Regions from separate parts of the Streptomyces sp. NPDC091287 genome, predicted to be linked through region 2. Evidence: riboswitches for the same ligand, from Rfam matches in the RefSeq annotation. Region 2 holds a riboswitch; each other region holds the start of a gene.

Evidence for each region. A riboswitch is a leader RNA that binds a small molecule or an ion and turns the genes downstream of it on or off. The one in region 2 is predicted to bind cobalamin.
Region 1: another riboswitch for cobalamin. It lies ahead of ACIQRW_RS02515 (CbtB-domain containing protein); the one in region 2 lies ahead of metE (5-methyltetrahydropteroyltriglutamate--homocysteine S-methyltransferase).
Region 3: another riboswitch for cobalamin. It lies ahead of ACIQRW_RS20560 (ribonucleoside-diphosphate reductase subunit alpha); the one in region 2 lies ahead of metE (5-methyltetrahydropteroyltriglutamate--homocysteine S-methyltransferase).

The regions. Positions count from the first base shown of each region.
Region 1 is NZ_JBIVUV010000001.1:580,988-585,651, reverse strand. It holds gene ACIQRW_RS02540 (pirin family protein) at 1-191, opposite strand, end outside; gene ACIQRW_RS02535 (tetratricopeptide repeat protein) at 338-703, shown strand; gene ACIQRW_RS02530 (hypothetical protein) at 813-1,475, shown strand; partial or broken gene ACIQRW_RS02525 (TetR/AcrR family transcriptional regulator) at 1,607-1,720, opposite strand; gene ACIQRW_RS02520 (CbtA family protein) at 1,794-2,549, opposite strand; gene ACIQRW_RS02515 (CbtB-domain containing protein) at 2,610-2,825, opposite strand; adenosylcobalamin (AdoCbl) riboswitch at 2,871-2,963, opposite strand; gene ACIQRW_RS02510 (histidine phosphatase family protein) at 3,088-3,678, shown strand; gene ACIQRW_RS02505 (4'-phosphopantetheinyl transferase) at 3,743-4,465, opposite strand; gene ACIQRW_RS02500 (metallophosphoesterase family protein) at 4,462-4,664, opposite strand, start outside.
Region 2 is NZ_JBIVUV010000004.1:2,551-7,214, forward strand. It holds gene ACIQRW_RS06640 (pyridoxal phosphate-dependent decarboxylase family protein) at 1-539, opposite strand, end outside; gene metE (5-methyltetrahydropteroyltriglutamate--homocysteine S-methyltransferase) at 951-3,275, opposite strand; cobalamin riboswitch at 3,440-3,655, opposite strand; gene ACIQRW_RS06650 (hypothetical protein) at 3,983-4,180, shown strand; gene cobF (precorrin-6A synthase (deacetylating)) at 4,268-4,664, opposite strand, start outside.
Region 3 is NZ_JBIVUV010000011.1:231,974-236,637, reverse strand. It holds gene ACIQRW_RS20580 (carbon starvation CstA family protein) at 1-1,197, shown strand, start outside; gene ACIQRW_RS20575 (YbdD/YjiX family protein) at 1,194-1,397, shown strand; gene ACIQRW_RS20570 (hypothetical protein) at 1,532-2,212, shown strand; gene ACIQRW_RS20565 (GNAT family N-acetyltransferase) at 2,231-2,740, shown strand; cobalamin riboswitch at 2,793-2,929, shown strand; gene ACIQRW_RS20560 (ribonucleoside-diphosphate reductase subunit alpha) at 3,065-4,664, shown strand, end outside.

The DNA of each region.
Region 1 (4,664 bases), on a different contig from region 2:
GGGCCGTAGTGGTCCACGAAGGCCCAGGCGCCCACCATGCGCCGGCCCAGATTGGGCAGCAGACGGCGGACCTCGGTGCCCTCGCCGAGCTGGACGCGGCGGGGGGCGAGAAGCTCACGGACGGGCTCGGCGACGACGAAGCCGCGCCCTCCGCAGACGGAGGGCGTGGCCTGGCGATCGAGATTGCTCATGGCGCTCAACCTATTCCCGTAGGGGCGTGGAGCACCGGTCCCACGCCAGAATTTTAGTGGAATGTTCAACCATTGTGCGGTGTTGTCATGGCTGAACGTACGGCGAGGCGGTCCGGAGACGGCCCGCACCACACGAAGGAGGACGCGTGAGCGAGACCGAGACCTACTACGAGTTCGGCACCGCCGCCGACCGGTGGGACCGGGCGCAGATGTTCTTCGAGGCCAAGGAGTACCTGACGGCCGCGCGGATCCTGGGTGGACTCGTCGGGGAAGCGCCGGAGCAGGTCGCGCCGCGGCTGCTGTTGGCCCGCTCCTACTACCACTCCGCCCGCCTGGGTAAGGCGGAGCAGGAGCTCCGGGCCATTCTGGAGCTCGACCCGGTGGAGAGCTACGCGCACCTGATGCTGGGCCGGACGCTGGAGCGCCAGGGGCGGATCGCCGACGCGGCGCCGCACCTGCGGATGGCCGCCGCCCTCACCGGCGACTTCGGCCCCGGAGCCACGCGCTCCTGAGCCGCTCCGTGTCACCGACCGGGCCCGCACCACTCGGTGCGGGCCCGGTCTCCTTTACCCGCCGATACGAGCATCGGACAATGGGATCTCCAGGACGAAGGGGTGGAAGATGCACGGATCCAGGAGTGCCGCATTAGGCCGGGCGCGGTCGGCCGCGCTCATCGGGCTGGCGGTGGCGGTTTCGGCCGGCTGCTCCGGTGGCGATGACGGAAAGAACCCGGAGGCGGCGGAGCAGACCGCTCGCCCGCCGGGAACCCACAGTTGGACCAGCAGACCCTGCGATCTCCTCACGGGCGAAGCTCCCGCCGAGGGCTTCACCCTCGGGAGCACCACCGACTCCGCCTCCCCCGACGCCCAGGAGGACATCGGCGAGAACGGCGCGCGGCCGCTGTACCGGCAGACCGGCTGCCTCGCGGACCTGAAGGCCGCCGACGGCACGTTCTGGAAGCTCAGCACCAGGGCCTCGGTGTACGAGGCCACCGGGGCCGCCCGTCACGCGTACCGCGTCAAGGAGGACCTCGACCGTGCCCACGGACGCGGGCCCGAGAAAGTCCACGAAGCCGCCTACGCGATACCGGCCGACGACCAGGGGCGCCCCGGCCGCACCCTCCTCCTGTGGAACGGCGACCTCGTGCTCACAGTGTCCGCGTACGCACCGCACGGGAGCACGGAACACGACGTACAGGAAAGCCTCGAACGGATCGTCGACAACGCGGCACGCCGCACGGAGGACGGCCTCCGCGATCACGACGCCTCCTCCCCCGCACCATGACGACCTCCGCGCCCTGCCTCCTGCCTTCTGCCCCAGATTCCCGGCACCCGGCACCATGACGTCTGTCGCCTGACGCCCCGATGTCCGACTCCCTCGACGACCACACGGTCCGGCAGCGCCCTTGGTTCGGTTCAGCCGTCCGGCCTGGCGTTCGCCACCCGGTCGAGCCACTCCTTCATCAGCGCTGCTTCGGCGGTGCTCAGGCCCGCCCCGTGCTCCTGCCGCAGCAGGGCGCTCAACCGGGCTTACCCGGCGGGTTCCTTCGTGCGCGTCAGTACATGCGCACTGGTGCGTCCGCATGTGCGCGTGCGGTCGGACTCAGTTCACCGCACTCGCGGTTCGGGGCGTCGCGGCAGGGGTGGCCGGCGACAGGAGACGTTCGGTGAGGCGCCCGAAGACGACGCCGAAGACGCTCCACAGCGTCACCTGCACCGCGAGCGTGGAGAGCCGGAACTCCCACAGCAGCCCGGCCGGGAAGTCCTTGCCCACTTCGTCGAAGGAGGGCAGGAAGGCGTAGGCGAGGCCGATCAGCAGGATGAAGCCGGCGGCGGCCGCCACGGTCGCGTTCCAGTTGCCCAGGCGAGGAGCGAGCCGTCTGCCGATGATGACGGCGGCGACGGCCAGCAGCACGCTGAGGGCGACCATCAGGAAGAACAGGGCGGTGCGCTCGCCGATGGTGTCGGGGTTGCCGACGGCGGGCGGATTCGCCGGGTATTTGAGGAACGGCACCACGTAGACCGTGAGCAGGGCGGCGCCCGCGATCAACGCCGCGGTGGCCCGGGGGCCGAAGTCACCGATGCGGCCCAGTGCGTAGCAGAACACGAGGGCGGCGATCCCGCCCACGGCGACGCCGAAGACCAGAACACCGGTGGCGAGTCCGCCGGTGGCCTGCATGGTGCGGCTCACCAACTCCTCGCCACCGCCGTGGTCGTGGCTGTGCGCCTCTTCGAGGGCGATGGCCGCGTCCACCTGGGACTCACCGAGGAAGTAGGCCACGGCGAGCGCGAACGCGCCCGCGATCAGGCCCGCGAGCATGCCGCGCACGAGCAGAGCCCTGACAGATATGGAGTTCACGTTGGTTTCCTGTTTTCTCTTGCTTCCCGTGTCCACTGATTCCCTGGTAGCTCAGGTGTCTCAGTGGCAGGGGAAGCCGAGCAGGTGACGGCCGTCGTGAACCCACTCGTGGACGCCTTCGCCCGAGATGAGCGCTGTGGCGCCCTGTTCGGCGCCGACGAAGTACAGCAGGACGAGCATGAGGATGCCGAAGAAGACCGCCCACGGGGCAATGGTCTTCGCCGAGATCGGGGCGATCGTGGATGTACCTGTTGCCGGAACGGCGGACTGCGCCATGGCAGAACCTCCTGTGGGAACACGCGTCCCTGTCGTGGTGCCTCGGACGAAGGTGCCGGGTCTGACTTCCCCGCGCACGCGGGGTCACAGTGGCGCGACCGTGCCGGATTCTCACCGGGCTTCCGTCGCACCCTCGTCATGGTCGACGCGACCATACCGCCTGCGGGCAGGCGCCGCCATGGTCCAATCTGCGGGGTCGCGGAGCACGGATCGCGTGGGGCGACAGCCCTGGGGCCCCTGGTGAAGAAGTAAGGGCAGGGACATGACAGTACGGGTGATGTTGATCTCACCGGCGATGAACGCCGCGCTGCGGGAGGCCCGCTTCGACGGCGACGCTCCCCTGGACCGGTCCGGCCGGGAGCGCGCGCGGGCAGCGGCCGACGCGGTGCCGGTGACCGGACTCGCGCTCAGCGGCCCCTCCGGGCGGTGCCGCGAGACCGCCGAGGCGCTCGGGCTGGCGGCGCGGACCGACCCGGTGCTGGCCGGCTGGGATCTGGCGCGGTGGTCCGGCCGCCGCCTCGACGATGTGGCGGCCGCCGAGCCCGCCCGGCTGACCGCCTGGCTCGGTGATCCTTCGGCCGCCCCGCACGGCGGCGAGTCGCTGCGGGACCTGATCGGGAGGATCGGAGGATGGCTGGACTCCCTCGGCGGACCGGACGCACCCGGCGCGGACTTCCTGGCCGTGGCCGAGGCCGCCGTCCTCCGGGCGGCGGTCGTCCATGGTCTGCGGCTGCCGGCGGAAGCGTTCTGGCGGCTGGATGTCGCCCCGCTGACGCTGACCGAACTCAGCGGGCGGTCGGGCCGGTGGAACGTGGGGCTGGGCCGCCCGCTCACCGCCCCCACGACCGGCTGAACGCCACTGCGCTACGCCCCCGTCCGCCACTGCGCAGCCCCCACACAGCCCGGCCGGCCGGGCGTCACGCCCCCTCGCTCTCCCGCCAGTCGGGCCGGACCAGCACGGCCGTGGCGACGATGCCGTCCTCGATCCGCCACTGCCCGTGCAGCGTCGTCGGCAGGGCCGGGTCCGTGAGGAGCAGACGCGCCGCGAACGTGCCCTCGGCAGCGGTGCCCCCTTGAGGCGTGTCGCCCGTGTCGCCTCGGCCGCCCGTCTGCTGGAACGTCAGATCTGCCTGGATGAAGTCGAGTTCGATTCCCGTGACCGGGTACCAGGTCTTGAACACGCTCTCCTTGGCACTGAACAGGACACGGTCCCAGTGGATTTCGCCCTTGCCTTCCGGCGCAGGCGGACCGATCCGCGCACGTTCGGCGGGCAGGGTCACCAACTCCCGTACGCCGGTGGGGAGCGGAGCGTGCGGTTCCGCGTCGATGCCGAGCGACAGCACGCCCTTCGCGCGGGCCAGCGCGGCCGCCCGGTACCCGTCGCAGTGGGTGAGGCTGCCGACGATTCCCTCGGGCCACAGCGGTCGTCCCCGGTGACCGTGGAGCACGGCCACGGGTGGCAGACCGAGTCCGGCCATGGCGCGCCGGGCGCAGGCGCGGGCCGTCGAGAAGTCGTTCCTGCGTTTGGCCACGCTCTTGGCGACCAGCGCCTCCTCCTCCGGGAAGAGGGTTCCGTCGGGGACGGTCTCCGCGCGGGTGGCGGCACAGGAGACGTCGGCGGGCAGCAGTCGCTCGATCACGAGGAGCCTCCGGGGGTGCGCCGCTGTGCGGACGGTTCGGCGTCGGTGCGGGCGGGCGGGGCGGGTTGCCCCTCGTAGGGGAGGATCTGCCGCAGCAGGCCGCGCGGGTGCCCCCTCTCGCGCCACTCCCTGGGGTAGCCGATGGAGACCTCCTCGAAGCGCACCCCGTCGTACCAGGTCGTACGGGGGATGTGGAGGT
Region 2 (4,664 bases):
CGCTCCCGGGCGAGGAGCAGGGCGACCAGGTTGGACTCGGTGCCGCCGCTGGTGATGAGGGCGTCGGGGGCGGGGGCCGAGGGGTGGACCAGTCGGGCCAGTGCGGACGTGGTCAGCTCTTCGATCACCCCGGCGGCGGGCGCCTGGTCCCAGGAGTCCATGGAGGGGTTGAGGGCCGCCCCTGCCAGGTCCGCCGCGACGGCGACGGCGAGCGGCGGGCAGTGCAGATGGGCGACGCAGACGGGGTCGGCCGGATCGGCGGCCCCTTCCGCGACCGCGCGGACCAGGTCCCCGAGCGCGGCCTCGGGTCCGATGCCCTCCTCCGGCAGGACCGGGGTGCAGAGGGCGAGGGTGTTCAGGGCCACGGCCTCGGGTCCTCCGGCGGGCAGCGGGCCGCCCCGGGCCGGGGCCGCCTTCTCCAGCGCGTCCAGGACGATCGCGGTGAGGGCCCGTAGCCGGCCTGGCCCGTGCGCACCGCCCGCGACAAGACCTTCCCGCGGACCTACCGGGCCGGGAGCCGGCTGCGTACCGTCGCTCACACCCCACGCTCCACGGGGAGTTCGCAGGACGGCAGGCCCTGAGCACGCAACATGGCGAAGTCCTTCGGTCGGAGTGCGCGGCGGTCGTGCGGGTGTGCCGCCCCGCGCGCGGGGCGGCACCGGTCACGGAAAGATCCACAACCGGGTATTCGCCGGTTAGGCTAACCTAACTCCAGCCGTGCCAAAGAATGCGTTCCCGCCGTACGGGGCGATCCACCGGCGTCCGAACTACCGTTCCCCCGAGCGTAGTCGGGACGGAGCCGACGGCCCATGCCGGTGCGAGTGCGGCGGCGCCCTGCCTGCCTGCGCAGCCACGTCGAGCCAGGTCCCGGCCGAGGGTGCCCTCTCCGGAGCCGTACGGGCAGGGCCCGCTGCGGGAGCGGTGGTGACCGCTCCCGCACCGGGCCTTGATCACGCCGCTCCGGTGGGCAGCTCCGCGCGGATCTCCCGCGCGGCGGCGACCAGGTTCTCCAGGGAGGCCCGGGTCTCGGGCCACCCGCGGGTCTTCAGGCCGCAGTCGGGGTTCACCCACAGGCGCTCGGCGGGGATGGCCTCAAGTCCCTTGCGCAACAGGGCCGCCGCCTCCTCCGCGCTGGGGACGCGCGGGGAGTGGATGTCGTAGACGCCGGGTCCCGCCTCGCGGGGGTAGCCGTGGGCAGCCAGTTCGCGGGCGACCTGCATATGGGAGCGGGCCGCCTCCAGGCTGATGACGTCGGCGTCGAGGTCGTCGATGGCCTGGACGATGTCGCCGAACTCCGCGTAGCACATGTGGGTGTGGATCTGGGTGTCCGGCCGCACCCCGGAGGTGGCGAGCCGGAAGGACTCCGTCGCCCACTCCAGGTACGCGGCGTGCCCGGCCGCCCGCAGCGGCAGTGTCTCGCGCAGCGCGGGCTCGTCGACCTGGATCACCGAAGTGCCGGTCGCCTCCAGGTCGTTCACCTCGTCACGCAGGGCGAGGGCCACCTGGCGGGCGGTGTCGCCGAGCGGCTGGTCGTCGCGGACGAAGGACCAGGCGAGCATGGTGACCGGGCCGGTGAGCATGCCCTTGACGGGGCGTGCGGTCAGCGACTGCGCGTACGTCGTCCAGCGCACCGTCATCGGCTCGGGGCGCGAGATGTCGCCCGCGAGGACCGGCGGCCGGACGTATCGGGTGCCGTAGGACTGCACCCAGCCGTGCTGGGTGGCGAGGTAACCGGTGAGCTGCTCGGCGAAGTACTGGACCATGTCGTTGCGTTCGGGCTCGCCGTGCACCAGGACGTCCAATCCGGCCTTCTCCTGGAAGGAGAGGACCTCGCGGATCTCCTCCTTGATGCGCTCCTCGTAGCCGGCCTCGTCGATCCGCCCCGCCCGCAGGTCGGCGCGCGCGGTGCGCACTTCGGTGGTCTGCGGGAACGAGCCGATGGTGGTCGTCGGCAGCAGCGGCAGCCCGAGGTGGGCGCGTTGGGCGGCGGCACGTTCCGGGTACGGCTGGGAACGGCGGCCGTCCGCGTCGGTGACGGCCGCCGTGCGGGCGCGGACGGCCGGGTCGCGGGTGAGCGCGGCGTCGGTGCGGGAGGCCAGATCGGCTCGGTTGACGGCGAGTTCGGCCGCGATGGTGTCCGTGCCGCCGCCCAGTCCGCGGGCCAGGACGACGATCTCCTCGGTCTTCTGCCGGGCGAAGGCGAGCCAGCGGGCGATCCCCGGGTCGATTCCGTGCTCGGCGTCCGCGTCCAGCGGGACGTGCAGCAGCGAGCAGGAGGCGGAGACGTCGACCCGGTCGGCGAGGCCGAGGAGGGTGCCGAGGGTGGCGAGTGACTTCTCGTAGTCGTTGATCCAGACGTTGCGGCCGTTCACGACACCGGCGACCAGGCGCTTGCCGGGCAGTCCGCCGGCCGCCGCGAGGTCGTCGAGGTTCCCCGCGCCGGACTCGGTGAAGTCCAGGGCCAGCCCGTCGACGGGGGCCTTGGCCAGGACCGCGAGCGCTTCGCCGAGCCGCCCGAAGTAGGAGGCGACCAGCAGTTGGGGCCGGTCGGCGAGTCCGCCGAGCTCGCGGTAGGCGCGGGCGGCGGCGTTCAGCTCGCCCGGGGTGCGGTCCTGGACGAGTGCGGGTTCGTCGAGCTGCACCCATGTGGCGCCCGCCGCGCGCAGGTCGGCGAGGACCTCGGCGTACACGGGCAGCAGCCGGTCCAGCAGGGTCAGCGGCTCGAAGTCCGCCGCCACCCCGGGGGCCGCCTTGGCGAGCAGGAGGTAGGTGATGGGTCCGACCAGCACCGGCCGGGGCGTCAGACCGAGGGCGAGTGCCTCCTGGAACTCCGCGACCTGCTTGGCGGAGTCGGCGGTGAACACCGTGTCGGGCCCCAACTCAGCCACCAGATAGTGGTAGTTGGTGTCGAACCACTTCGTCATCTCCAGCGGGGCGACGTCCTGCGTACCGCGGGCCATGGCGAAGTAGCCGTCGAGGGCGTCGGCGTCGACGGCTTCACGGTGCCGCTCGGGGACGGCACCGACCATGACGCTGGTGTCCAGGACGTGGTCGTAGTACGAGAAATCACCGGTCGGCACCTCGTGGACTCCGGCCTCGGCGAGCTGCTGCCAGGTTCCCCTGCGGAGCTCGGCGGCGGTCTCCCGGAGGGCGTCAGCGTCGACGCGGCCCTTCCAGTAGCCCTCGATGGCCTTCTTCAGTTCACGGTTGCGACCCTGGCGGGGGTAGCCGTACACGGTGGCCCGTGCTGCCGCGGCTGCGGGCTTCGCTGTCACGTGACTCTCCTTCGCGAGCGTGTCTGCGGGACAGATCCCGGGACGGGACGCGGACGCGAAGGGGTGACGCATCGGGCGGAGACCGGGACACGGGGAACCGTGTCCGTCCGCCGGATGGTTACGCCGACCCGCCCACGAGGTCACCGAGATCTCCGCACGCGAACAGTCGCGTGCGGGCAACGGGCAGGTCTTCGGACTCGCGGGCACGTCTGCCGGGGCAGACACCTAATGGCCGTCGCTTCCCAGACCCGGCCGGGCCCAGTGCGTATGACGGCGGTCGTTCCCACTCACCGCTGCGGGGCAGTCCCGGATTCCCACCGGGTTCCCTCTTACGACACCCTGCCTGGCGGACAGGGCGAACCAGCTGCGCCGATCAGCCTAAGCGGACGCCCGGCCCGCGCACACCGTTGTGCACACTTCGGACGGTGACGTGAGACACGGGTCGGCGTACTCCCCCCGACTCCGGGTCGACTCCGTCGCGGCAGGACACCGCGCCGAGCCACGCACGTTCTCCGCTCGTTCGGCCGTTCGTCAGCCGCGTGCTGACCGCCAGTCAGGTCGGACGCGTCCACTGGACGTGACAGTGACACAGATGTAACCGAATGGCGTAGGGACTGCGGAACCACCGAGCGTCACAAGCCGTTCTTCTTCCCACTACACGGCCGCCGACCCGCGGCGAGGCCGACCGAGGAAACGGAAAACGCCAGATGAAGAAGACAGTCGGGTGGGCCCAGGACGGCGACGACTGGACGATCACCGTGAACGGCACGCTGTATCGCGCGATCGAACGACCGGCCGACGGCCGGGTGCACAACTATCTGGTGCGGGGCGACGACCTCACCGCCGAATGCCCGAGCCTGGGGCACGGGCTCGGCATGATCAGAGCGCACGAGACCCGGCGCTGACACCCCTGACACCCCTGTCGGTCCGACGACGAGGTGCGGAGGCCCTCGCCGCCCGCGCCTCGACGTGGACCCGTCGGTCATCGACCGTCAGTCGCCGCCCGCGCCGGGCGTTCGGCTCAGCAGATAGGTGTCCATGATCCAGCCGTGCCGTTCGCGGGCCTCCGCGCGCAGCCCGCTGATCCGGCCGGCCACCTCGTCGAGCGGGCCGGAGACCAGGATCTCGTCCGGGGTCCCGATGTAGGCGCCCCAGTGGATCCACCACCCCCTGCCCGTCAGATGCGTGAAGCTCTCATGGCCGTCGAGCATCACGACGAGGTCGCAGTCCTCGGGGAATCCCTGGGCGAGACGTCGTCCGGGGGTGATGTGGATGGGGCGGCCGACCCGGTTCAGAGTGACGCGGTGCCGGGCGGCGAGGGCGGAGACGCTGCTGATGCCGGGGATCACCTCGTGGCCGAATTCCACCGTGCCGCGGCCTCGGATGTCG
Region 3 (4,664 bases), on a different contig from region 2:
TTCCCGTTCGTCTTCATCACCATCGCCTGCGGCGCGCTCTCCGGCTTCCACTCCCTGGTCTCCTCCGGCACCACGCCGAAGATGGTCCAGAAGGAGACGCAGATCCGGATGATCGGCTACGGCGCCATGCTGGTCGAGTCGTTCGTGGCGATCATGGCGATGATCACCGCCTCCATCATCGACCCCGGCCTCTACTTCGCCATCAACGCACCCGTCGGCGTGATCGGCGACAGCGTCCAGTCGGCCTCCCAGGCCGTGGCCAACTTCGGCTTCACCATCACCCCGGACGCCCTGGCCCAGGCCGCCAAGGACGTCGAGGAGGCGAGCCTGCTCTCCCGGACCGGTGGCGCGCCCACGTTCGCGCTCGGCATGGCGGAGATCTTCTCCGCGGTGGTCGGCGGGACCGCGATGAAGGCGTTCTGGTACCACTTCGCCATCATGTTCGAGGCGCTCTTCATCCTCACCACCGTGGACGCCGGCACCCGGGTCGGGCGCTTCATGCTCCAGGACATGCTGGGCAACGTCTACAAGCCGTTCCGTGAGGTCAGCTGGAAGCCGGGCGTGTGGTTCGCCAGCGCCGTCGTGGTCGGCGGCTGGGGCTACTTCCTCTGGGTCGGCGTGCACGACCCGCTGGGCGGCATCAACCAGCTGTTCCCGCTCTTCGGCATCGCCAACCAGTTGCTGGCAGCCGTCGCACTGGCCGTCTGCACCACCCTGCTCGTCAAGTCCGGCCGCCTGAAGTGGGCCTGGGTCACCGCGGTCCCGCTCGCCTGGGACGTGGCGGTCACCCTCACCGCGAGCTGGCAGAAGATCTTCTCCGACGACGTCAAGATCGGCTTCTTCGCCCAGCGCGACAAGTACCAGGCGGGCATCGACGCGGGCGAGGTGCTGGCCCCCGCGAAGAACATGGACGACATGCGGACCGTCGTCACCAACTCCACCGTCGACGGGGTGCTGAGCGCGCTCTTCGCGCTCCTCATCATCGTGGTGCTCGTGGACGCCGGGCGGGTCTGTTACAAGGCCATCCGCGACCCGGAGAGCGTCAAGCTCCACGAGACGCCGTACGTCGAGTCCAGGCTCGTCGCCCCGGCCTCGCTCTTCGCGACCAAGGAGGAGAAGGCCGAACTGGCCGCCGCCGGAGTCGGCCCCGAGGGCGGCATCCGCAAGGAGGCGGCGGAGACGGGGAGCCGGACATGACGGTCGCGGACGTACGACGGGTGGCCGGACGGATCCGCTGGTACGTCCGTGAGCTGACCGGCGAGTCCACGTACGACCGCTATGTGGCGCACGCGAGGACCCACGATCCGGACACGCCGGTGATGACCCGTCGCGCCTTCGAACGCAGCCGCACGGACGCCCGCGAGGCGGATCCCCGCGAGGGCTTCCGCTGCTGCTGAGCACCACCGGCCGGAGATCGGGCCGCCGCACCCCTTCCAGGGGCGCGGCGGCCTCTTTTCGCGCCCTCGCACGAGCCCGGGCGCCGCTCGATTTCCCGGTGCGCGGAGCCCTCACCGTACGAAAGGATGTGCCCATGACATCGCATCCCCGGCCGCCCCGGCTCCGTCCCGTACTCACGACCTTGGCGCTGGCGTTGGCCCTGGCGGCGGCGACGGGCTGCGGCACCGAGGTGGCGACCGGCACGGAGGCGGCGGACCGGAGCGCCTCGGCGGCCCCGGCGCCCGACCGGGCAGAGCTGGAGGCGCGGGCGCTGGCCGTGCAGACCGTCGCGGAGCACGTATGGGTGACCGAAGTCCCGGGGTACACCCTGGCCCGCCAGTCGGTCGGGGTGATCGGCGACGACGGGTTCGGCAGCGTCTACACCACACCCGACGGCGGGCAGATCCAGCTGCGGGTGGAGCGCCGGGCGCACGCCGGGGCCGACTGTACGAAGGACCCCGCGCCCGAGGGCGGCCGGGAGCCCGTGAAGACGTGCGAGCGGGACGGTGAACAGTGGTACCGGGCCACGGAGTCGGGCCACGCGTACGCGTGGGAGCAGGGCGGACTCGTGGTCACCGTGAGCGGGGCGCCCGCAGAGGTGGACCGGGCGACGCTGCGGTCCGCGGCGCGGGCCGCCCACCGCGCCGACGACCACGAGCTGGACCAGGTGCTCCCGCCGGCCGACGAGGCACCCGGGCAGCGGCCGGTCGAGCGTGGGGACCTGCCGCCGGTGGGCGACGGCGCGCCCAACAACGACGTGGGAGCGAGTGGCTGACGTGGGAGCGAGTGGCTGATGGATCTGACGATCAGAGCGGCGGAGCCCGGCGAGTACGCCGTCCTCGGCGGGATCATCGCCGAGGCGTATCTCGGCGACGGTCTGCTGGACGGCCCGCGGGACCCGTATCTGCTCAAGTTGCGGGCGGTGGAGCAACGCGCGACCGAGGCCGAGGTCCTCGTCGCGCTCGACGCGCACGGGGCGGTGCTCGGCGGTGTGACCTATGCCGCACCCGGCACCCCGTGGCGCGACATCGCCGGTCCGGACGAGGCCGAGTTCCGGATGCTGGCCGTGGCCCGCGAGGGACGCGGGCGGGGCGTGGGAGAGGCCCTCGTGCGGGCGTGCGTCGAGCGCGCCCGGTCCGCCGAGGGCGTGCGGGCGCTCGTGCTGTCGACGCAGCCGGCCATGCTCGGAGCCCATAGGATCTACCGTCGGCTCGGCTTCGTACGAACCCCCGAACGGGACTGGGAACCGGTGCCGGGACTACGGCTCATGACCTTCCGGCTGGAGCTGGAGGCGCCCTTCTGAGGGGCGTGTTAAATCGTCGCGACACAACATGTGGGGGCCGCTTCATCCGGCGGCCCCCACATGTATGCTCGACCTCGCTGTCGCCGCAGGGGAATCCGGTGCGAATCCGGAACTGTCCCGCAACGGTGTGATCAGTGTGCTTTTGCACACCCGCAAGTCCGAAGACCTGTCGACAGCGCGTCCGGCTCGACCGAATCGGACGCCAGACGTCCGGGTCTCGCGGATAGGCCGGTGGACGCCGTCAGCTGTGCTGCCCTGCCCCGGGTTTCGCGCTGCCCGGCTTCCCCGCCTGCCGCCGGCCCCTGCCGAGCGAGGGAAAGCCCAGTGACCATCGCGCCCGCCGATCCGGTTTCAGCCACCGCATCCGCTGCCTCCACCACGTCCGGAGCAGGCACGAACGACGGACCCGGGACCGCCTTGCTGCGGACCCTGACCGACCTCACCGTCGATCTTCCCGACACCGACCCCGGACGGGTCGCCGCGGCCGCGCTGCGCGGACGCAACGCCCGCTCCGACGAGGCCGAGCTGCGCTCGCTGGCCACCGAGGCCGCCGCGGGGCTCATCTCCGAGGACCCGGCGTACTCCCGGCTGGCCGCCCGGCTGCTGACCCGCACGATCGCGGACGAGGCCGCTGGCCAGGGCGCGACGTCCTTCTCCGCCTCGGTCGCCGTGGGCCACCGCGAGGGCCTGATCGCCGACCGCACCGCCGCGTTCGTCGCGCTCCACTCGGCCGCCCTCGACAAGCTCGTCGAACAGGCCCTGGCGGACGGCGCCGACGACCGCTTCGGCTACTTCGGTCTGCGGACGCTGCACAGCCGCTACCTGCTGCGCCACCCGATCACCCGGCAGGTCATCGAGACCCCGCAGCACTTCATGCTCCGCGTGGCCGCGGGCCTCGCCGAGGACGAGTCGGTGCGGGCGCTGGACGAGGTCGCCGCGCTGTACGGGCTGATGAGCCGGCTGGACTACCTCCCCTCCTCCCCCACGCTCTTCAACTCCGGCACCCGGCACCCGCAGATGTCCTCCTGCTACCTGCTGGACTCGCCGAAGGACGAGCTGGACTCGATCTACGACCGCTACCACCAGGTGGCGCGGCTCTCCAAGCACGCGGGCGGCATCGGTCTGTCGTACTCCCGCATCCGCGCCCGGGGTTCGCTGATCCGGGGCACCAACGGGCACTCGAACGGCATCGTGCCGTTCCTGAAGACGCTGGACGCCTCCGTGGCGGCGGTGAACCAGGGCGGCCGGCGCAAGGGCGCGGCGGCGGTCTACCTGGAGACCTGGCACGCGGACATCGAGGAGTTCCTGGAGCTCCGCGACAACACCGGTGAGGACCAGCGGCGTACGCACAACCTGAACCTGGCGCACTGGATCCCGGACGAGTTCATGCGCCGGGTCGACGCGGACACCGAGTGGTCGCTGTTCTCCCCAGCCGATGTGCCCGAGCTGGTCGACCTGTGGGGCGACGCGTTCGACGCGGCCTACCGGGCGGCCGAGGCCAAGGGCCTGGCCCGCAGAACGATTCCGGCGCGTGAGCTGTACGGCCGGATGATGCGGACCCTCGCGCAGACCGGCCAGGGCTGGATGACGTTCAAGGACGCCTCCAACCGGACCGCGAACCAGACCGCCGAGCCGGGCCGGGTCGTGCACTCCTCCAACCTGTGCACGGAGATCCTCGAAGTCACGGACGACGGCGAGACGGCCGTCTGCAACCTGGGCTCGGTCAACCTCGGCGCGTTCGTGGTGGACGGTTCGATCGACTGGGACCGGCTGGACGCCACCGTGCGGACCGCCGTGACCTTCCTCGACCGGGTCGTCGACATCAACTTCTACCCGACCGAGCAGGCCGGGCGCTCCAACTCCCGCTGGCGTCCGGTCGGCCTGGGCGCGATGGGCCTCCAGGACGTCTTCTTCCAGCTGCGCC